3 regions of the Paenibacillus sp. FSL F4-0243 genome follow, and region 3 is predicted to be linked to each of the others. Evidence: riboswitches for the same ligand, from Rfam matches in the RefSeq annotation. Region 3 holds a riboswitch; each other region holds the start of a gene.
What was found. A riboswitch is a leader RNA that binds a small molecule or an ion and turns the genes downstream of it on or off. The one in region 3 is predicted to bind cyclic di-GMP.
Positions count from the first base shown of each region.

Region 1 (7,277 bases), 890 kb from region 3:
CCGCCCATACCGTATGATCTGAAGCATTGCCGTCTGTAGCATCTGTGGTAACCAGCTTCACTTCTCGCGCGCCTGTCACAGGTATTTTCACAAATTCATGCTCTGTCCCTGCCCGGAAAACATCGCTCGTGAATTTCTTCTCTCCATCTACATACACTTCAAAGGTTGCAGAGGATGGCTTTCCTTTCATCGCTTGATCGATCCCGATGTAGCTTTCAAAGAAGTCATAACCTTTACCCTCAATATCATAAACAACTTCAGAGTTCGCATGTACACCGATTCCCTTGGTATAGGTCGCAGCTAACCCTTGTCGAACAAGGGTGATGATTCCACCAGAAACGGCTTTGTCTTTCTTTAATTCACCCCAACCAACAACGACTGACTTGGCAGTAAGATCCGAAAGATAAGCATAGTCACTCGTTACCGTAATCAGTGTAGTTTTGGTTTCTGTAACCCCTTCGTTCTTCACTTCATATACCACTTCGTAGTCGCCTTTTTGCGTTACATCAACGGTATTTGCTTTCAGGGTGACATTAGCAGTAATATCGTTCCCTTGGTAGTTAGTCGCTTTTACATAGTTCATTGGATCAAAAGTTTGATTAAGCTTTAACGTAATTTGATCTTCAACAGACAGCGCTGGCTTGAAGGCTTTAACCTGTACCGGCTTCAGTGGGTTCAGCTTCTTATCATAACCAACGATCTTGTACGTATAATTGATGCTGCTATCTACATTCGTGTCCACGAACTGGTCAGTCCCAGTAAACCCTACTAACTTATCGTCTCTATACACCTCATAACCTAAGAAATCTTTCTTAAGATCCTTATCTATACTGAAGCTTAATGTGTTCGATTTAGCAGTAGTGTTAGGCGTGATATTAACCTTTATCGCAACATTCTTATCTGCTATTCCTGTTCCCTCATAATGAACCACTGAATTGTTTAAATACCAGAGCTTTTTCGGTGCTGGGTATTTAGCTAACTTCTCTTTCGTTTCAGGATTCACAGTGAAGCCATGTCTGGCAAAATAGCTACTTAGGTCTAACCCCAGCACTTCAGAGGAGAACTCCACCAAATACTGCTGCTTGGAATTGTCGCCGTTCGGAAGGGAGACCTTCCGCTCGCGGTATAGCTTGGTCAGTTCTGTCCAGTAACCCGGATGCGCTAATTCTAACTGCCAATAGGCACCGAGCTGTGCAAATAAGCCCTGCTGATTCATAACCACTTTATTTTCTTCGATTACATATTTATAAATATCACTTTCAAAAGGAATACGAGTATCCATCGAGTCCGCATAGACTGACATCAGCATAGACACCATATTATTGGTTACTTCACCATATTCTCGTTCACCCATCGCCAAGCGATGCCCTATTTCATGATTCAATCCCCATCCTGGATAGACTTTGTTAAAATCACCTAACATCGTCCCTACGGTCCCAATTTGTATCCCTGTATGATCTCCCGCTGCATACATCGCACCATAAGGCTGCATCAATCGGATGTTCTCACGAATTAGCTTCGCATCATGAATCACACTACTGCCATCCAAGCCATAGAAGTCAAAGATCGTCTTCATCCAAGTATCATAGCCGGTTACGGTACCCAGCGGATCATTTTCTTGCGTAATAAACTTGTTATAAGCTTCTGTCGCAGTTCCTGTGAAAATAACATGATCGCTGACCATTTCCACCACATCGATGAGCTCGCGATCTTGAACATTCGGATGCGCTGCCTTATCTTCATCTAATTTTTGTTTATAGGTGTTTAAGAAGGCTTTAAATTGTTCAGGATCTGTAGTCTTGGTCATCATAGGGATCTTGGTAAGCCCCTCGAACCGGATCATAGGTGCTTTACCTTGTTCCTCTGCTGTATATGGATTGACGATATACACTGTACCGCCTTTAGTCACTTCATGTGCATAATAACTATTCGTAGCAAATTCAGGAACGGTTATAATATTCTTACCTGGACGCAATTGCACACCTCTAGCCCAAACATTCCAAGCCGCCTCTTGTTGAGAAAAGACTAAAGAAGGTAGTTTATCGCTCGAAGCTGCGTCCACATAAACGTTGATTGTATCTCCAGGCATTGCAACGAGACCTGTAGGCTGGTTGTTCGTCCCGAAACCAATTCTCAGGTTTTCCTGCGCATGCTTTTTCATATCTCCACGTTGTTTCGCCTCAATGATGGTGCCTTCAGTTTGAACTTCACCATTCACTAGCTTCTTAGCTAAATCCAAAGAATCTTTCAGGATTGGATAGAGCGGATGTACTTTTGCCGCTTCTTCTAATTCGTTGATTGCTTCGACGCTATTATAAGCAGGAACAACCGCACTCATCGTGCCATCTGTGAAAATACCATTTACAGCTTCACTTACTTTATCCTCTGTATAAAATCTAAATTCAGCTGCAAAGGGTCTGTTGATATTGGCTTTTGTGAACTTGAATTTCAATCTTTTAAACTTTGTAGGTTCGAATTTAAACTCCAGAAAGTCATTCGTACTAGTCGCGGTTCCGCTAGATACGAGTTGGAAGGTCTCTCCCTTACTTGTTTCTGATGCATAAATTTCAAAAGCCTCTGGGAAGCCTTTGCGGTTATCTCTAGCCAGGAAAGCCACTCTATCTAGTATTTTCGCTTGCGCTAATTCAAACACGACTTCATTCGTGAAGCTGTCATCATTGTTTTTGTTCGTTTCCCAGTGTGTATTCGGCTGGTCATCGAGCATGTATTCCGGTTTCGTACCTGGATAGCTTCCACCGTTCACCGTTACTTTTGATACATTAGAGTTGGGCATTCTATAAGCTTCGCTATAGGCATTTTCGTATGCTGTACCATAGCCTTTTAGCTTCGAAACCTTAGCTGCTGTTGCCTCTATTTGATGATTCTCCAGAAGTACTTTTGCATTCTCTATATCTGCTTGAAACTGCGCGTACAGTGGATGTGTCTGTACTTCTTGTTCTAAAGCCGTTAATTTCTCCACCGTATTAAATGCTGTGCTAACTTGACTCAAGGTATCATCTGTAAATAAATTTTTCATTTTAGCGGATACGGTATCTTCTTTGTAAAAAGAAAACTCGGCTGCACTCGCCCAATCTTGGTTAGCTTTTTTGAAGACAAATTTAAGTCTCTTGAAGGCTGTAGGTGCAAACTGAATCTCTACTACGTCACCTGCTCCGCCTTTATATTCTCCAGAGGATACTAGCGTATAATCGCCTGCATCCGTAGTTGAGCCATAAATATCAAATTCCTGAGCAAACCCCTTCCCCTTTGCACTGGATTGTCTTGCAGCGTATACGATTCTATTTAATTCAGTGGACTCATTGAAAACAAAGACAACCTCATTCGTAAACGTTGAACTGTTCGGTTTGCCCGTTTCCCAATGCGTACTCATATCGCCATCCATAGCCTTAGCTATAGGTGAACCTGAGTAGTTGCCACCGTTATTGGTAATGGATTTAATATTCGCAGGATTCATTCTAAAAACATCATTATAAGCGCTTAGGATAGCCTTGCCGTAGAGATCAAACGGAATAACTGACGCATTGCTGAATAGGTCAGCCTTGCTTTGTACTACAGTGTTCACTACACTTACCGTGCTTACATCACTTGCTAAAGCATAACCTGCCTCACTCGAAAAACTAGCTAACATGGCTGCTGATGTAGCGATCGCAATCATTTTTTTCATCTTTTCTACCCCCCAGATGTAATATGAATCTCTTCCGTGCCTAAAAATAGGCACAAAAAAAACTACCCCAAAAGAGTAGCTTGATTGCGTATAAAGTCGCATAAAAACTAAGACTTAATTTTTATTAAACTTTAACAAAAAGCGTAATACACTCTTTGGCAGCTGGCTGACAATAGTTATGATAACCTTAGTCCCTATAGCTTTGCGTCCCTACATTTCCATAGGTTTGCCTATGAAGTTTCGAATACATTACAAAGAGTAACATAACGCTACATCTGATCGCATGATTAATTGGTATGAAATCCGAATAGGTAATTGCAATTACTTTTTCTATCGTGATAGATATTCTTTATAGAGTATCCCGGAAGAGAGAGGACACTTTAGGACTGGAGGTCTACTTAACTCCCCGCACCAAACAAACGCCGGAACCAATTCCACACATCGCCCGTGATGGGAATTAACCCGAAGCCATGCTCGCCAACTGCGATTAGACCATATGCCCATTGGCCAATAGCTACTGCTCCCCCAGCAATCCGTCCTATGGCTACCGCCCCAAATGCCGTATCACCTATGGCGACAGCCCCCAACGCTTTTTCGGCTATCGCGATCGCGCCTACAGCCACTCCTGCAATAGCAATCGCCCCAGCTGCGAAGCCAAGCCAGCTAATGGCTATCGCTCCAAGGGCTAACCACATTCCTAGTGATATTGCACCCACGGATAGAACCCCTACGCTTATCGCACCTATGGAAATCAAGCCTACAGCTACATCTCCAATAGCAATTAATCCAACAGCTGTCTTCACTTGTGGCTTGCTTCCGTGACCATACCCCTGACCTGAGTATCGACCCAAATTGCTGCGAATACTTACCACCGGAAATGATGGAGACGGCCATTGATAATCAATTTCTCGTCCACCTAACCCTCTAGAATCCGCCCAGTGCGTGATGTACTTATGCCATTTCATATCCATCCCGTCCCCCTTCTCAATTACCTTAATTATACAACCCTAGGGGTTGGCTGCACTCAGACTCTGACCTGAAATTCATCTCATCCTCTAGACGGAGTTATACTCATTAGGATCACTGTTTGGGAATAGGATCAGGCTTTCCAAATAAATATCCCTGAAACAACTGATAACCACTCTGCTTAAGCCATTCAAAGTCCTCTCTAAACTCCACACCTTCTGCTAGAGGAACGGATTGGATTTCTAAAGCTTTTTCTAAAAATTGTTTAGCTATTTTCTGTTTGTTCAGATCGCTGGACACACCCTGAACATATTTCATATCCAGCTTCATGTAATGGGGTTTAAGCTCCAATAACATCTCGATCGTGCTGAAGCCCTCGCCAACATCATCTAAAGCGTATTCAAATCCCCGATCCTTGTAATATGTCAAAATAGCTTTCAAATGAGCGAGATCATCCACTTTCTCCGTCTCAACAACTTCAAAAACAAAAAGAGAGGGATCGACGCCTAATTGATTGGCCAGTTCAACGGTTGATCTTAAGCAGAACTCTGGAGCGTAGATCGACGTTGGGATAAAATTAATAAACGTTTTTTTATTTAAGGGTGCAGCATATTTTACAGCAGTCATTCTACATAACCGGTCTAAAGCATATAAACGCCCACGATTCCGTGCCGCCGCAAAAATCTCATTAGGATAGATAAGGGACCCATCTTCTTTTTTAAATCTGGATAGGAGCTCGTATGCAAAAATCTCTTCCCGTACGTTCACAATCGGTTGGAAGTGACAAGTAACTAAGCCCTTAGTTATAACCTCATCAATCCACTCCATATCAAGTACAGTAGGTAATTCGGATAGAGGTCTCCATGTTTGGTCATCTATACGGAATTCAAACTGCTCCGACTCCATATGGTCATTACAGAAATCTAGAAAATCCCGCACCCCAGCCTCCTTAATCGTAATCACATTTTCTTCTACCTTATGTATCGTATTACTTCTACTCAAGTGATGAATAACCTCAGGTAAAATCCTTAGATTAAGCTCACCATGAGCCTTGATTTCAAAATTCAGCTCTCTTACTACACAATGATTACATGCCACATTCATAACCCCTTTAATAATCAATTCTCTGAAAAAGATCCCGGAACTGCTCTTCAATCGAAATCCGTATACTCTAGTAAATACGTCGGGTCTAACACGGTGATCTGCTGATGTTGAATATCAATAATCTTTTGCTCTTGCAGATCTTTAAGCACAAGGGTAGCCGTCTCCCTTAACGTTCCGATCATATCCGCGAACTGCTGATGGGTCAATCGAAGATCAATCCTCTGTTTGCCTTGCTCCTCGACTCCAAATCTTTGGTATAGTCTTCTCAGCGTAAAGATCGCACGCGCTCTCGCATCATGAAATTTCATTTCATGTAATAACCGATTCGATAAAAATAAACGGTCCATTTGCAGCAGCATCAATTGTTCCTTAATCAACGGGTAATCGGCAAGCATCTGCTCAAAAGGCTCACGTTTAATCACAAATAATACAGTATCATTCATAGCCACCGCAGACAGCACTCTTATATTGGAGGGATGGATCACTTCCAGATCGCCAAATAAATCGCCTTTTCCAAAAAGATCTACGGTATGCTCTTTCCCTTTTGTGGTAGCGTACACCCTTATAATCCCCGAATAGATAACATAGGCATGATCCACATTCCATAGTTTTGTATGCCAACATACTGATAATAAATCATCATCCTGTTATATTCTATCGTAACGATGCCAAAACCAATAACAAAGGAGAACCTTCCATGAGATATAATTTTGACGGAAAAGGACTTACAGAAACGCCAGAGATCGTGTTTGAGAGCAATCCTCTACTAGAACTGAGCATGTACAACAACCATCTTAAAGAAATCCCTGACCATCTCTTCCTCCATGACGAATTAGAGGTACTTAATTATGCGGGTAATGAAATCGAACAGTTATCCGAGAACATCGGTCGCTTAGTTCACCTAAGAATGTTGGATTTAGGCCATAATCGACTGAAGGTATTGCCGGAGACAATTGGCGGACTGCAGGGGTTAGATTCTTTTCTATACCTAAGTAATAATCAGTTCGAACAGCTGCCGGAGCAGCTTTGTAATCTCCAGAAACTCAAGTATCTGAACGTAACAGATAATCATCTCAAGCAATTGCCTACCCGTATAGGCGAAATGAGCAGTCTAATTGAACTGCGGCTTTATTATAATCAGCTAGAACGTCTACCTGATTCGATCACACAAATTAAAGGGTTAAGAGAGATTCATCTTTATGGTAATCAACTGGTCGTATTGCCAGAGCATTTGGGTGCTTTAGAAGAACTGCGGATACTCGATATGAGTGATAATCGAATCACTGAACTGCCCTCATCCATCGGTAAACTAAGCAAGTTAAGAAGACTTAACCTTCGAAAAAATAAACTGAATAAGCTGCCTGAGGAAATAGGTCAATTAAGCAGCCTTGTTGAGCTTGATTTAAGAGATAATAACCTGCAAGAAATCCCGAATTCCCTTTTACAGCTTGAACGATTAGAGAAACTGGATCTAAGATGGAATCACAGCTTGAAGGGAACGGATATTTTAGAGCAATTAGAG
Region 1 is NZ_CP150151.1:6,794,611-6,801,887, forward strand. It holds gene NSS87_RS30075 (NPCBM/NEW2 domain-containing protein) at 1-3,685, opposite strand, end outside; cyclic di-GMP riboswitch class I at 3,840-3,926, opposite strand; gene NSS87_RS30080 (hypothetical protein) at 4,084-4,650, opposite strand; gene NSS87_RS30085 (EAL domain-containing protein) at 4,766-5,755, opposite strand; gene NSS87_RS30090 (Crp/Fnr family transcriptional regulator) at 5,803-6,354, opposite strand; gene NSS87_RS30095 (leucine-rich repeat domain-containing protein) at 6,453-7,277, shown strand, end outside.
Region 1: linked by a shared signal. The riboswitch ahead of NSS87_RS30075 (NPCBM/NEW2 domain-containing protein) and the one ahead of NSS87_RS03205 (transglutaminase-like domain-containing protein) in region 3 are both predicted to bind cyclic di-GMP.

Region 2 (7,277 bases), 2.8 Mb from region 3:
TTGTTCTAATCGTAGTTCTTGCTGCTCTAACTTTCCCCGTGGCCCGCTTTATCGAGAGAGCGCTTACATCTTCTTTTGATGACATCGCGAATGTATCTCATAGTATTTCAAAAGGGGATTTTACTAGTAGAGCCGATGAGAACGGGTCTATGGGGGACGTAAGTCGTTCCTTTAATACTATGATTGACAAGCTCAAGAAGATTTTGACAGAAGCATCACAAATCACTCGTCAAGTTATGGATGCAAGCCGTGGAATCGAAGATAAGAATCAGAATTTGAAAATTGTCATGGCACAGGTAGCCTCTTCGTCTAACGAGCTAGCTCTTGGTGCAAATGAAATATCTACGGATATCGCTGAAATGACAGAATCCATTAAAGATATTGAGAATAAAGTATCCAATTATACGAACTCAACGAAAGAAATGAACAGACGTTCAATACATACATTAGAACTAGTTGAACAAGGACGGCAGTCCGTTGATACTCAAGCTGAAGGCATGCGCAAAAACATCCAGGCTACTCAAAAAGTAGCTGATACTATCGAAGCCCTGTCTCATAATGCTCGCGGAATTACGATGATTACAAAAACCATCACTGAGATCGCTGAACAGACCAACCTCTTATCGCTGAATGCCTCCATCGAAGCAGCACGCGCCGGGGAGCATGGTCGAGGATTTGCTGTAGTCGCACAGGAGGTTCGTAAACTTGCCGAAGAATCAACGGCTTCAACGAAGGAAGTCTTTGGCTTAGTTCGGAGCATCGAAACTGATATCAAACAAGCGATTGACAATATCGCTATCAACGAAGAAGTCGTACAGGTACAGAATGAGATGATCACTCAATCTGCTCATATCTTTGCTCAAATTGTGCAAAGTGTGCAGTATATTACCGAGCAAATCTCTTCCTTCTCTGCTGAAAGTGATCTGATGTTGGAAAGCGCCTTGAAAATCTCAAGTGCAATAGAGAATATCTCTGCAATCACACAGCAAACCGCTGCCGGCACCGAGGAAGTATCCGCCGCTATGAATGAACAAATTAATGCCCTGCAGTCCGTCGCTGAAGAAACTGAGAAAATGACACAGGCTGTGTTTAATCTACAGAAGACTATCCATATTTTCAAGTTTTAAGTCACTTGCAAATCATATAAACAAGTCCAAAAACTCCTCCTAAGTTTTGACTTAGGGGGAGTTTTTTTATATCTATTATTTCATAGGTTGGACAAGACTTTCGTCAAAATTCGAGTTAATTTGCGAAAATATATTGACAAAGGTACTCTAGGAATATATTGTAAAGGAAAATTCTTCTTATAAATTTTAAAATTAATATTGGCAAAATCTTCGAAAGAGGATGACGCAAAACCATGGATCTACAGCCTCATTTTTAATCAGAGGCCATGACTGCCAGGTTGCAGAAAACCAAGACGACTGAACAATTGTTCAGTCTCTATGGCGATTTATGCCACCAACCTGTGCCCTAATTCAGAGCACAGGTTTTCTAATGTTTGATTTTAAAATAACAATCAACTTGTGAGGTGTATTTTTTGAAGACAGTCGCAGATTACATGTCGGAAGCACTACGGAACCTAGGTGTTACCCATTCCTTTGGTATTATTGGGAAATCCATTTGTCCTATTGTTCTTAAAATGGTAGATTACGGTATTGAATTTATTCCCGGGAGACACGAGTCCAGTTCCGGCTTCGAAGCAGCCGGGTATGCGCTTAAAACTGGAAAACTAGGTGTAGCTTTTGGTACTTCAGGTCCTGGTGGAACAAACCTATTAACCGCAGCAGCACATGCTAAGGCTAACAACCTACCTGTCCTATTTATTACTGGCCATCAATCTATTAAAGAGCTTGGAATTCCCCAATGTCAGGACTCTACTTCTTTTCTAGCTGATTTAGCTGATATGTTTAGACCTGCCACCTTATATAGCAAGCTTATTGAACGTGGAGATCACTTTAACACAATCTTTAATCATGCCATATCCATTGCTTTGAGCGGTAATCGTGGTCCAGTTCACCTTTGTATTCCCTTTGATGTACAAACGGAATTGCTAGAGGAATGTAATATTGTAATCCCTGAACGCGAATCACTGGTTAGCCATGCTAATATCGACCGTGTACTTGATGCTATAAATAACTCTAAGAATCCAATAATTATCGCGGGTAAAGGCGTTAACCGCTCAGGAGCACATAGTGAGCTAATTCAATTAGCGGAAACATTTAATATTCCTGTAGTTACATCTCCAGGTGGTAAAGGGGCTATAGCTTGGGATCATCCACTCTATCACGGTCCAATTGGAGTAGGCGGTTGTACCCATGGGGATGACTTGCTGAATCAAAGTGATCTATTTATCGTTCTCGGGTCACGTTTAAGTGATATGACTATTTGTAATCTTAAAAGGGAAAATCATCCTGCAACATTAATTCAGTTTGATAGCGATCCGACTTTTGTCGGAAAAATATTGTTCTCTAAAACGATTCCAGTGACTGGAGATCTACGGGACAATCTAGTTTACTATCTCAATAATATTGACACGAACAACATCACAAAACGCGAAGCACCGACAAATTCCGATTATACCGAGGAGCCTCCGATTTTACCAAACCTTTCACTTGCATCGGTCTTGAGTATGATGAGTGATTTGATTCCTTATAACAGCACAGTCTTTGTTGATGATGGAAGTCACGGTTTCCATGCTGCGAAATGGTACAAGGTTAAGAAACCGGGCAGTTTTGTTTTCGATGCTTACTTTGCTTGTATGGGTAATTCCATCGGAATGGCGATTGGTGCAAAGGTTGCTGCTCCAGAAGAAACGATCTTCTGCATTACAGGAGATGGCTGCTTTATGATGCTAGGCGCAGAGATTAACGCTGCTGTCTGCAAGGATATTCCTGTCATATTCATTGTTGTGAATAATAAACAGCTAGATATGGCTCTAAAAGGTATGGAAAAAACTACAGGACGTATTGACGGAACTATCTACGAAGTCCCTATGGATGCTGTGAAATTCGCAGAATCACTAGGCGCTAAGGGTTACAAATGTGAGACAGCGGAGGAGTTCGAAACAGCCATCAAGGACGCTGTTGCCATCAACCGTGTTGCCGTCATTGAACTGCTAACAGACCGTGATGAGGTCCCTCCGACTGCTCACCGTACTTTGAACCTAAATTAGGAGGTCACTTATGAAAGACAATGTAAACAGTGGTCTGAACCACTTCACGAATCTCTCTGGAGACTACGGAGCTAAAGCACTGGCTCCGATTAAAGAACATTTCCCCGATTTGGCTGAATTTATTATGGGGAATGCCTACGGCGATATTTTTCAACGCAACACAATCGAAGCTGACTGGAAGGAAATCGCAGTTATCTCTGCCCTGATTTCGATGGGTCAGTTTGATCAATTGGGTGTTCATTATGTCATGGCTCTTCGTGTGGGAGTTACTGTAGAACAACTCAAAGGTATTCTATTACACTTAGTACCCGCTATAGGGGCACCTAGAATCATCACCGCTTTTAATATTCTTCTCGAAACGATTGAAGAAATAAAGTAACTATTTTCAGTAAATTAAAATATCGGGAGAGATGTTAACGTGGGACAGTTTATTTTAAAGACAGACACTACTAAAAAAGTGATCAATATTGAGCTGGAAGGAACATTTTCTGAAGAAGATGGTCTGAAATCTATCCAAGCTTATCAACAAACTATTAATCCTATCACTCCAGCAGACTATGAATTACAAATCGACTGCAGAAAGCTAAACGTAACTGCACCTGATGTTGTACCTCTTTTGGAAGGTTGCTTCGTAATGTTTAAGAATGATGGATTTGTAAAAGTAAATCTAACCCTTGAGAATAACCCAATTCTTAAAATGCAGCTTGCTCGTCTGGGTCGTAAAGCAGGACTAGATAACATCGAGATCATTTCCACCGTTACAGCTTAATTCTTCTTATAACTAAAAAAACTATAGAGTTTTTCAGGAGGATTCATTCATATGACCGGAATTCGTATTCAAGACATTGATATCTATCATCCTAGTAATAAAGTTGGTAACGACTTTTTTATTAAGCATTTTGACGAAAAGGGTATTGATATCCGAGGTCTACTGACCACTTTAGGTCGTGATACGCGCTATAGCATTAAGAATGAGGAAGAAAATTCTCTTACGATGGCTTTTGAGGCTGCCAGTAATGTGTTGGATAAAAATGGTCTCACTGGTGCTGATATCGATCTTATTGCCTATGCAAGTCAAACTCCTGAATATATCTTTCCTACTAACTCTTTAATGATTCACCGTTTAATTAACGGCGCATCCCATACAATTTGTATAGATAGCAACGCTAACTGTGCAGGTATGACTGCTTCCGTAGAACAGGTGAGCCGTCAAATGCAAGCCAATCCTAGAATTAAACGTGCTTTGGTCATCGGATCCGATTATGTAGCACCTCATGCAGATAAGAATGATCCAGTCTATTATGCTAACTTCGGTGATGCAGCTGCGGCAGTCCTTCTTGTGCGCGATGATAATGCGGTAGGCTTCATTGATTCTGTCTATCAAACAGACACATGCGTTTATGGCAACTCCATGTTCCCGGCTGAAGGCTTGGCTAATCTGGGTAGAAAAGGCGTAGCGGCTGGAGAATTCAATGTGAAGTTCATTCCATTTGATGATTCCATTTGCGTAGATGCTGCTTCTGAATCGATTCGCACGCTTCTATCTGATAACAACATAGCGCCTGAATCTATTAAAGCGGCCTGTTTCTCACAGCTTTCACTGCCTAATATCGTTGGTGTTTGTGAAAAAGTGGGTATTGATCGTGAGGTTGCGGTTTACATAGGTGATGAATTCGGGTACACCTCAACCAGTAGCCCGTTTATCGCTCTACACAAAGCTATTACTACAGGAAAGATCGAACGCGGAGATAAAGTTCTGTTCTGGACAGTGGGCGCTGGATGGCAAAACGTTGCATTTGTTATTGAATATTAAGCGTTACAACCTAAAAAGCGGCAGGCCAAGGATTATCCTTAGCTTGCCGCTTTTTAGGTTGATCTGTTCTTTAGGACTCGCTGGCAAAGGATAACCCCTTTTCAGTGAGCGCACGCCGTAGTACATCAATCCCTTTTGGTCCCATCCCATGGAGCTGCAGAAGCTCTGACTCAGTGAGCTTACTGATTTGGTGAATCTGTGTATACCCAGCACCATGAAGTGCTCGAAGTGCAGGCTTAGATAGTCCACTCGGTAGATCAGATTCTGTTCCATTAAACATAGACATATGCATCTCCCTGATCACTGATATCTTTCATGTTTTTCCCAGCCCATGGTACGCGCTACAGCGTCTTTCCAGGCGTTGTAACGTCGTTCACGCTCATCTATACCCATTACAGGTGAAAAGACCCTCTCAGCTTTGTTAAAGCTTTCTAGCTGCTCTCTTGTCCAAACTCCTGAGGTTAATCCAGCCAGAAGTGCTGCTCCCAGCGCAGTCGTCTCCGCATATGTAGTTCGAGTAACTTCACTACCGAGGATATCAGACTGAAACTGCATCAGCAAATCATTACGAACCGCTCCACCATCTACACGAAGTCCGGTCAATGGCATGCCTGCATCTTTTTCCATCGCCCCAATTACATCTCTAGACTGAAATGCTAATGACTCTAACGTTGCTCTTACCAAATGCCCCGAGGTGGTTCCTCTAGTTAGACCGAAGACTGCTCCACGTGCATACATATCCCAATAAGGGGCACCTAGTCCAGTAAAAGCAGGTACGACGACAACCCCTTCACTGTCCTCTACTTCCCGCGCTTTGTCTTCCGAGCCTGCCGGCTCCGTTATGAGTCCTAACCCCTCCTGAAGCCATTGTACAGCCGCTCCGGCTACAAACACACTGCCCTCGAGTGCATAATAGAGCTCATCCCCCATTCCCCAAGCTACAGTGGTCAACAACCCATGACTGGAGACTACAGCTTCTGTACCTGTATTCATCAGAATAAAGCATCCAGTTCCATATGTGTTTTTGGCACTGCCGGGTTCAAGACAAGTATGTCCAAACAAAGCAGCTTGTTGATCCCCCAATACAGAGTGAATAGGTATTTCTGTCCCGAACCACTGCGCGTCTGCTGCTCCAAATTCACTACCGGACATCCTCACTTCTGGCAGGATGGAGCGTGGTACACGAAGCTCCTCCATTAGCTCTTCGTCCCAGCAGCGCTCATGTAGATTATATAGCATCGTACGCGATGCATTAGTTACATCAGTAGCATGTACAGCCCCGCCAGTAAGCTTCCAGATTAGCCAGCTGTCTACTGTCCCAGCTAGTAGCTCGCCATTATTCGCCCGCTCTCGTGCGCCTTCTACATGATCAAGAATCCAGGAGAATTTTGTTGCAGAAAAATAAGCATCCACAACGAGTCCCGTCTTGCTAGCAATGAGTCCCTCTAACCCCTTACTCTTGATCTCTTCACACAGCTCTGCAGTACGTCTGTCCTGCCACACAATCGCAGGATAAATCGGCTTGCCTGTTGCTCTATCCCAGATCAGGGCCGTTTCCCTCTGATTTGTAATTCCAATGGAATATACTTCCTGAGGTGTTATCCCGCCCTGAGTAATCGCATCTCTTGCAGCTGCAAGCTGTGACGCCCAAATTTGCTCTGGGTCATGCTCCACCCAGCCAGGGTGTGGGAAAGATTGTTCAACCTCATATTGCCCTTGTGAGACGATTCTAGCGTCCTCATCGAACACTATGGCTCGTGAACTGGTAGTCCCTTGGTCTAAAGATAAAATCATTTGATGGCCTCCCAAGCATAAACAATGAGATATGTTCCACGATGAACAAGATTAATGTGTTTGTTTCAACAAAAAGCACCTCTGCTGTCAGAGGCGCTATCACACATTGTGTTTGGAATTACTGTTTTTCGACAGGAAGTCTTAGGGTAAAGGTTGTACTTTCGCCCAACTTACTGGAAGCTGAAATGGTTCCGTGATGCGACTCAACAATATTTTTAACAATCGCAAGCCCGAGTCCCGTTCCACCTGATTCTCCCCGTACACGTGCCTTATCGGCTTTGTAGAAACGATCAAATATATAAGGCAGATCTTCCTGCGGAATGCCGACGCCTTCATCCTGAATTTTAATTTCAAAATAGCGACGCCCTTCTAAGACACAAGTTCCTGTATGAACTGTGATCTTCTTGCCACCCTGCGTATGACGAAAAGCATTATCGAGCAAATTGGTTAAGACTTGCTCAAGCTTATCTTCATCCGCTGCCTTAAGAACAAGGA
Region 2 is NZ_CP150151.1:4,877,002-4,884,278, forward strand. It holds gene NSS87_RS21790 (HAMP domain-containing methyl-accepting chemotaxis protein) at 1-1,127, shown strand, start outside; cyclic di-GMP riboswitch class I at 1,318-1,413, shown strand; gene NSS87_RS21795 (thiamine pyrophosphate-binding protein) at 1,532-3,175, shown strand; gene NSS87_RS21800 (carboxymuconolactone decarboxylase family protein) at 3,186-3,554, shown strand; gene NSS87_RS21805 (hypothetical protein) at 3,594-3,944, shown strand; gene NSS87_RS21810 (3-oxoacyl-[acyl-carrier-protein] synthase III C-terminal domain-containing protein) at 3,996-4,988, shown strand; gene NSS87_RS21815 (DNA-binding protein) at 5,059-5,274, opposite strand; gene glpK (glycerol kinase GlpK) at 5,289-6,782, opposite strand; gene NSS87_RS21825 (ATP-binding protein) at 6,901-7,277, opposite strand, start outside.
Region 2: linked by a shared signal. The riboswitch ahead of NSS87_RS21795 (thiamine pyrophosphate-binding protein) and the one ahead of NSS87_RS03205 (transglutaminase-like domain-containing protein) in region 3 are both predicted to bind cyclic di-GMP.

Region 3 (7,277 bases):
GTGGAAGTTTAACTTCCGATTTGAATGTCTTCATTGCAGAAGACGATTCTCCATAGAAAGGAGGTGATCCAGCCGCACCTTCCGATACGGCTACCTTGTTACGACTTCACCCCAATCATCTACCCCACCTTCGGCGGCTGGCTCCCTTGCGGGTTACCCCACCGACTTCGGGTGTTGTAAACTCTCGTGGTGTGACGGGCGGTGTGTACAAGACCCGGGAACGTATTCACCGCGGCATGCTGATCCGCGATTACTAGCAATTCCGACTTCATGCAGGCGAGTTGCAGCCTGCAATCCGAACTGAGACCGGCTTTGATGGGATTGGCTTCACCTCGCGGTTTCGCTTCCCGTTGTACCGGCCATTGTAGTACGTGTGTAGCCCAGGTCATAAGGGGCATGATGATTTGACGTCATCCCCACCTTCCTCCGGTTTGTCACCGGCAGTCACTCTAGAGTGCCCAACATTACTTGCTGGCAACTAAAGTTAAGGGTTGCGCTCGTTGCGGGACTTAACCCAACATCTCACGACACGAGCTGACGACAACCATGCACCACCTGTCTCCTCTGTCCCGAAGGCCGCCACTATCTCTAGTGGATTCAGAGGGATGTCAAGACCTGGTAAGGTTCTTCGCGTTGCTTCGAATTAAACCACATACTCCACTGCTTGTGCGGGTCCCCGTCAATTCCTTTGAGTTTCAGTCTTGCGACCGTACTCCCCAGGCGGAGTGCTTACTGTGTTAACTTCGGCACCAAGGGTATCGAAACCCCTAACACCTAGCACTCATCGTTTACGGCGTGGACTACCAGGGTATCTAATCCTGTTTGCTCCCCACGCTTTCGCGCCTCAGCGTCAGTTACAGCCCAGAAAGTCGCCTTCGCCACTGGTGTTCCTCCACATATCTACGCATTTCACCGCTACACGTGGAATTCCACTTTCCTCTTCTGTACTCAAGTCACCCAGTTTCCAGTGCGACCTCAGGTTGAGCCCAAGGTTTAAACACCAGACTTAAATGACCGCCTGCGCGCGCTTTACGCCCAATAATTCCGGACAACGCTTGCCCCCTACGTATTACCGCGGCTGCTGGCACGTAGTTAGCCGGGGCTTTCTTCTCAGGTACCGTCACTCCGATAGCAGTTACTCTACCGGACGTTCTTCCCTGGCAACAGAGCTTTACGATCCGAAAACCTTCATCACTCACGCGGCGTTGCTCCGTCAGACTTTCGTCCATTGCGGAAGATTCCCTACTGCTGCCTCCCGTAGGAGTCTGGGCCGTGTCTCAGTCCCAGTGTGGCCGTTCACCCTCTCAGGTCGGCTACGCATCGTCGCCTTGGTGGGCCGTTACCCCACCAACTAGCTAATGCGCCGCAGGCCCATCCCTCAGTGACAGATTGCTCCGTCTTTCATTCTTTCTTCAGGAGAAAAAAGAAATTATCCGGTATTAGCTACCGTTTCCGGTAGTTATCCCAGTCTAAGGGGCAGGTTGCCTACGTGTTACTCACCCGTCCGCCGCTAAGTTATTTTGAAAGCAAGCTTTCAAAATAACTCCGCTCGACTTGCATGTATTAGGCACGCCGCCAGCGTTCGTCCTGAGCCAGGATCAAACTCTCCAATTAGTATTGAAAAGAGCGATATGCTCATTTTGAAACATCTGACGAGAAAATTAATTCTCTAATTTTGGATATCACTTTCGTGATTTCCTACTCACTCGTTGTTCAGTTTTCAAAGATCAAGTTCTCGTTGGCGCCGTTCAATGTCTCAGCAGCAACTCTTATAATATATCATGTTGTTCTCAGTAATGCAAGCTTTATTTTTCGAAAGCCATTTATATAACTCTCTCAAACATTGCCTGTACGCTGTCTAACAACGCTTAACTATAATAACCTATCTATTCATAGAAAAGCAACCCCTAATAGAAAAATAAACAACTAGCTTAATAATTAAGCTGGTTGTTTATTTAATAGAGTTATGAATCTAGCGATGCAAATTAATAGTATTTTGCTGCAGTATACTTACTTGAAGCCTTAATAAAATCCGTATTCTTCTTACTCTTCGCTGACGATGCATCTACCGTTGTATCAATAGTAACCCATTTCCCATCCATCAACACTTCATTCCATGCATGGTATTGCGTAACGTAGCTAGTATTCCCCATCACCAATTTAGCAGGCACATCTACACTACGCAGCATTGCGGCAAAAAGAGAAGCATAGTCATAGCAGATTCCTTTTTTAGTATTCAAAGTGTTGTTAATGTTCGGAATGTAATCTGTTGTTACATTATTAGCAAGAGAATAATCGTATTGTACATTAGCAACTATATAGTTATAGATTGCCTTAACTTTCTCTTCATCTGTTGTTTTGCCTTTTGTAAGCTCTTTTGCCTTAAGGATCGCTTTATCAGAAGAACTCCATTTCACATTCTGTACGGAGCCCAAATATACGGAATTCGAGTCACTCATGGTTACGTCTACTACTTCGGAATATAACGCTTTGTATTTATTGCCGGTTGTGTTCTCAAGAACAGAAACCTTATAAGTACCATTACCTTGTTGTAAAGGGAAGTCCTCAGCTTGTCCAGAAGCATATAAGTTATATGTATAGCTGCTGTTGTCTTTAGTGATCATGAGTTTGATTCTTTTATCTTTCGGAATATCATAGTTAATTCCAATAACACCTTGAGCCACTTTCGATGTAATCAACCAGCTTGCATCTACACTTGCGGCTTGAGCTGTGCTTACCGGAACCGCAGTAATCAGTACGAACAGCGCCACCATCATAAAATAAACCTTTTTCACGGATAAAACCCCTTTCGGTAGCTGGCTGCCATCCTTTCGGGAAGGCCCTTTAGCTTTGCGTCCCTACCTTTCGATAGGTTTGCCGTTATCGTATAAGCTCTATCTGTTCTAATTTCACTAGACAAATTAAGAGAATCAGTCCAAGTAGAAATATGAATCTAAGATTCTTATATATTTTATAAAAACAAAAAAAGCCTCTTCATTCGGTAACTGGCTGCCATCCTTACGGGAAGGCCCTTTAGCTTTGCGTCCCTACCTTTCGATAGGTTTGCCGTTTATCGTGTTTAGCTTTTATAGTCTTATACTACCATATTTATCCTCGTAAACAAGAACAAAATTGCTAGATTTACTATTATTTTATAGTTATTTCTCTGTATTTGAATTCTCTTGTTATTTCTCGTCAACGATTAGGAAAGCTTGGCATGAACAATCAAACGATGTGTAGGATCTACTAGTGGGTCACACGTAATTAGAGTAAGAATTTTATCTTTGTTATTCCCGTCTAGAACAGACACATCACTAGGAAGTACAACAGAAATATCATAAACCTCGTAATTATAGGTCTGATCGCTAGTCTTTACCGAAATCGTATCCCCAATCACAACCTCATTCAATCTGTTAAACAATCTGCCCGTAGTTCTAGCTCTATGTGCAGCTATTGCGGCGTTCCCTATTTCTCCTATTGGAGTTGTTTCTTTCATATGGGCCGCCGCATGCTTCATATTCGCTTTAGTAGCCCCTTCTAATACTGGCAGCTTCAGATCGATCTTATCGATCTCAATTAATGCGATAACTTTGCCACCCACTTCAATTTCCGGTTCCGGCTTTTCTGTTTCTTGCGGCTGTGCTTGTGCATCTAAAGCTGATTCCTCAGCTAGTAGCTGAGTGACCTCGGCATATCTGCTCTTTAGATCAGGTGGTGGAGTACTTTCACTGGTGCTCAGTTCAGCTGATTCTAATAGCTTATCCTGCTGCCAGTCGTTATACCATTCGTTAGCTTTTGGATAGAGCATGATAAGGATCCCCGCCAGTATGAGCACATACGAGAATTTACGCATGATTTTCACCTCCGTAGATTGGTTCTACTGAACTTTAGAATACCCATTTACGACTTCCGAAGAAGTTAATGATCACCGTCACAAACGTTACTAATACCTTAGAGATCAACACTTGAATGCCTAGTTTGTCAGTCAACAGATGCATTAGCAACAGCGATATTCCGAGTACTACCAGATTCAGTACGATAAACTTCAGCAACTGCGTCTTATCAAAACCCTCTTTATTACCACGATCACGATCCTTGAAGGTTACTTTTTTATTCAAAATAAAGCTGTTCGCTGTCCCTGCACTATAAGAAATCACCTGTGCCAACGCATATACCATCCCAAGTGAGTTCAGTAATGTGAAGATTACGAAATCAATGAGGGTATTTACCAGACCTACAGCATTAAATTTGAGAAACTGTATGAAAGCAGTCCGAAAGTTCTTATCTGACATCTTTGTAATCCTTCCGGCGATCCACTTCTTCTTCGTTACGATATCCTATGGTCTCACTGACAATATACAACGGTCTATCCTTAGACTCGTCATAAATCCGTCCAATATACTCACCGATTACACCTAGCAGCATCAGAACGATACCGTTAAAGAGCAAATTGACCCCTACAATGGAAGCCCAACCTGGAACCGTCCATGAGGTGAAAAAAATTCTTTGAAACAATACGAAGAATAAATAGAGAAAGCTCGAGAAGGAAAGAAAGAATCCGACATACGTAGCAATCTTAAGTGGCTTATGCGAAAAGGAAGTGATCCCATCCAGCGCAAAACGAATCATTTTCTTAAGAGGATACTTAGTTTCTCCTGCAAATCGTTCTTCCCGCTCATATTCCACCATCGTCTGCTTGAAGCCGACCCAGCTCACTAAACCTCTGACATACCGGTTTTTTTCCTTGAGACCTCGCAAGACATCACATACCTTACGATCAATAAGACGGAAATCACCTGTGTCCGTAGGAATGTCTACACTTGTCATGCTGCTGAGTAATCGATAAAAGATCTTAGCCGTTACCTTTTTGAACATCGTTTCTCCACGGCGCTTCAGCCGCTTCGCATACACAACGTCATAACCCTCTTTCCACTTCTCGATCATTTGCAAAATGACCTCCGGTGGATCTTGAAGGTCAGCATCAATAACAACAACCGCTTGACCTTCGGCATAGTCCATGCCAGCTGTAATTGCTACCTGATGTCCGAAATTACGCGAGAAGTCAATTAGCTTGACGCATTCATCCCGATCACTGATCTCCCGAATCATCTGGGCCGAACGATCACGACTTCCGTCATTTACGAAGACTAGCTCATAAGTATCGCCGCATTCGTCCATTACTTTTTTCAAACGTTCATAAGTAACGCTAATTACTTGCTCCTCATTGAACATGGGTACAATTACACTATATCTGGCTTTCACCTTTATTCCTCCTAAAAGCTTTATGGAGCGTTACATCTTTCTGTACTTCATAATAACGCTGTAAGCATAAACTTATTATTATAGATATTATAAAAAATCTTAGAAAACCCAAGATGGGAACCAACGCAGCATACCCTTCACATAATCTCCGCTTACCTGCATCCCTGACAGGACAGGGTAGAACGCGACAAAGAGCAGTAAAGCAACAGCCACATAGACATAACTAACATAACGAGCCTCAGGATAATTACTATCTAGCAACTTCATTATATATACAATACCAAGAATCATAAAAGGCACCATAGCAAAATAATGGTAGATAAAGGTTTCCCTTGGGACAAGCATCCACGGAACATATTGTGAGAAAAAGGCGATCCAGATCATATAAAGGGTCTTATCTTTGTGTTTCAGTGTAATCCACAGCGTTGCCAGCATTGCGAAAATACCCGTCCACCAGATAAGCGGATTCCCCATAGTCACTATACTGCTGACCTGACCTTGCGGCAAACCCTCACTGCCACTGAAGAACCAGACTGGTCTCTTCATAAACGGCCATTGCCACCAGGAGGACGCAAAAGGATGTGTAGCTACAAGCTGACTGTGATAGTTGTACATGTTCTTTTGGGAATCAATCAAGCCTTTTATAGTAAAGCCCTCTGCGGATGCAGATAAACCCGGAACAAAAGATAAACTATAAATAATGACCGGTATGATTACGAAGAATGCAACACAACTAGCTAGCGTAATAATGGTATTCTTCCAGAACGAATTTACGGCTTCGCGACAGGTACCCAGCAGTTCCTTGTCTTTGATCTTCCCTTCCGCGAGCAACCGTCCCGATGCTTTATATTCTCTGTAGCGCTCGAAGAGCGAGATAGCTAGCATAATGGCCAGCCCAGCTCCTCCGTACAGTACAATCCACTTGGAGGCGACACCAATTCCGAAGAATAAACCGGACCAGAATAACGGAATTAGTGTTTTTCTTAAGGGCTGCCTGAAGAAATTCATAGTGTAATATCGCTGCATGAAATAAAACATTAACATGATGAAGAATACTCCGTATACATCGATCGTAGAGATTCTTGTTTGTGTGAAATGCATGAAATCCAGTGCGAACAATCCAGCTGCAAGTGCTGCGTATTTACTCTTTTTAAAGAGACGTAGTGCCATTACATAAATGAGAGGCAGCATGGCAATCCCGAACAATGTTCCGATAATACGCCAGCCGAAAGGATTGACTCCAAACAGTTCCATCCCTACTGCGATCAATAGCTTGCCTAGTGGTGGATGCGTGTTCTCATAAGGCACAATCCCGTGTGTATATTCATAAGCTGTCCGTGCATGGTAGATCTCGTCAAAATAAGTGCTATTCATAAAGTTAGAATATTCAGGGATGAGCGACTGCTCGTCAAAAAGATTGGCAAGCTCTCCTCTTTTAGCGACTGCATTAGCATCCGGTGTAACACCGGCTATAGAAAGAGGTACTCTTTCGCCTCCCTGCTCATAGAAGGCCATTTCATTTAAAGTGAACCCTGGAGATGTAACTGTAAACTTCACGTATCTTGCTGCAACGTTCAGAGGTTGGCTTTTCCAGATGAAGACATTCCCAACATCCTCGCTTACATCCAGTGGACTACTCCAGACCTCAGGGGATTCACTGAATTCGAGCTTAAACTTCCCGGTACCTACGCCACCGAAGATATTCACTCGTTCCAATTGTTTGCTCTGTCCTAGATCTACATAGAAGCTTTCACCGCTGGCAGCTGGCTCCCACAAGGTCTCTGGAGATTTAGTAGAACCTAAATTATATAAAGCAATTGCCGCGTAAACGGCAGTAATGGCAAGAATACATATCCAATCTATACGCTTAAACTTCATCGCTTAAGTCTCCCTCCCTTCTGGTGCGGTCTTATTTGCTCGACGACTTTAAGGTCTTCTTCATATTTTTCTTCAGGTGTTGGTGGTGCTGGAAGAGGCTTTACTCCCCCACGAACATAAACGTCGTAACCAATGTA
Region 3 is NZ_CP150151.1:715,996-723,272, reverse strand. It holds rRNA gene NSS87_RS03210 (16S ribosomal RNA) at 57-1,614, opposite strand; gene NSS87_RS03205 (transglutaminase-like domain-containing protein) at 1,986-2,795, opposite strand; cyclic di-GMP riboswitch class I at 2,809-2,889, opposite strand; cyclic di-GMP riboswitch class I at 2,998-3,078, opposite strand; gene NSS87_RS03200 (class D sortase) at 3,203-3,853, opposite strand; gene NSS87_RS03195 (GtrA family protein) at 3,888-4,292, opposite strand; gene NSS87_RS03190 (glycosyltransferase family 2 protein) at 4,282-5,262, opposite strand; gene NSS87_RS03185 (phospholipid carrier-dependent glycosyltransferase) at 5,362-7,140, opposite strand; gene NSS87_RS03180 (glycosyltransferase 87 family protein) at 7,137-7,277, opposite strand, start outside.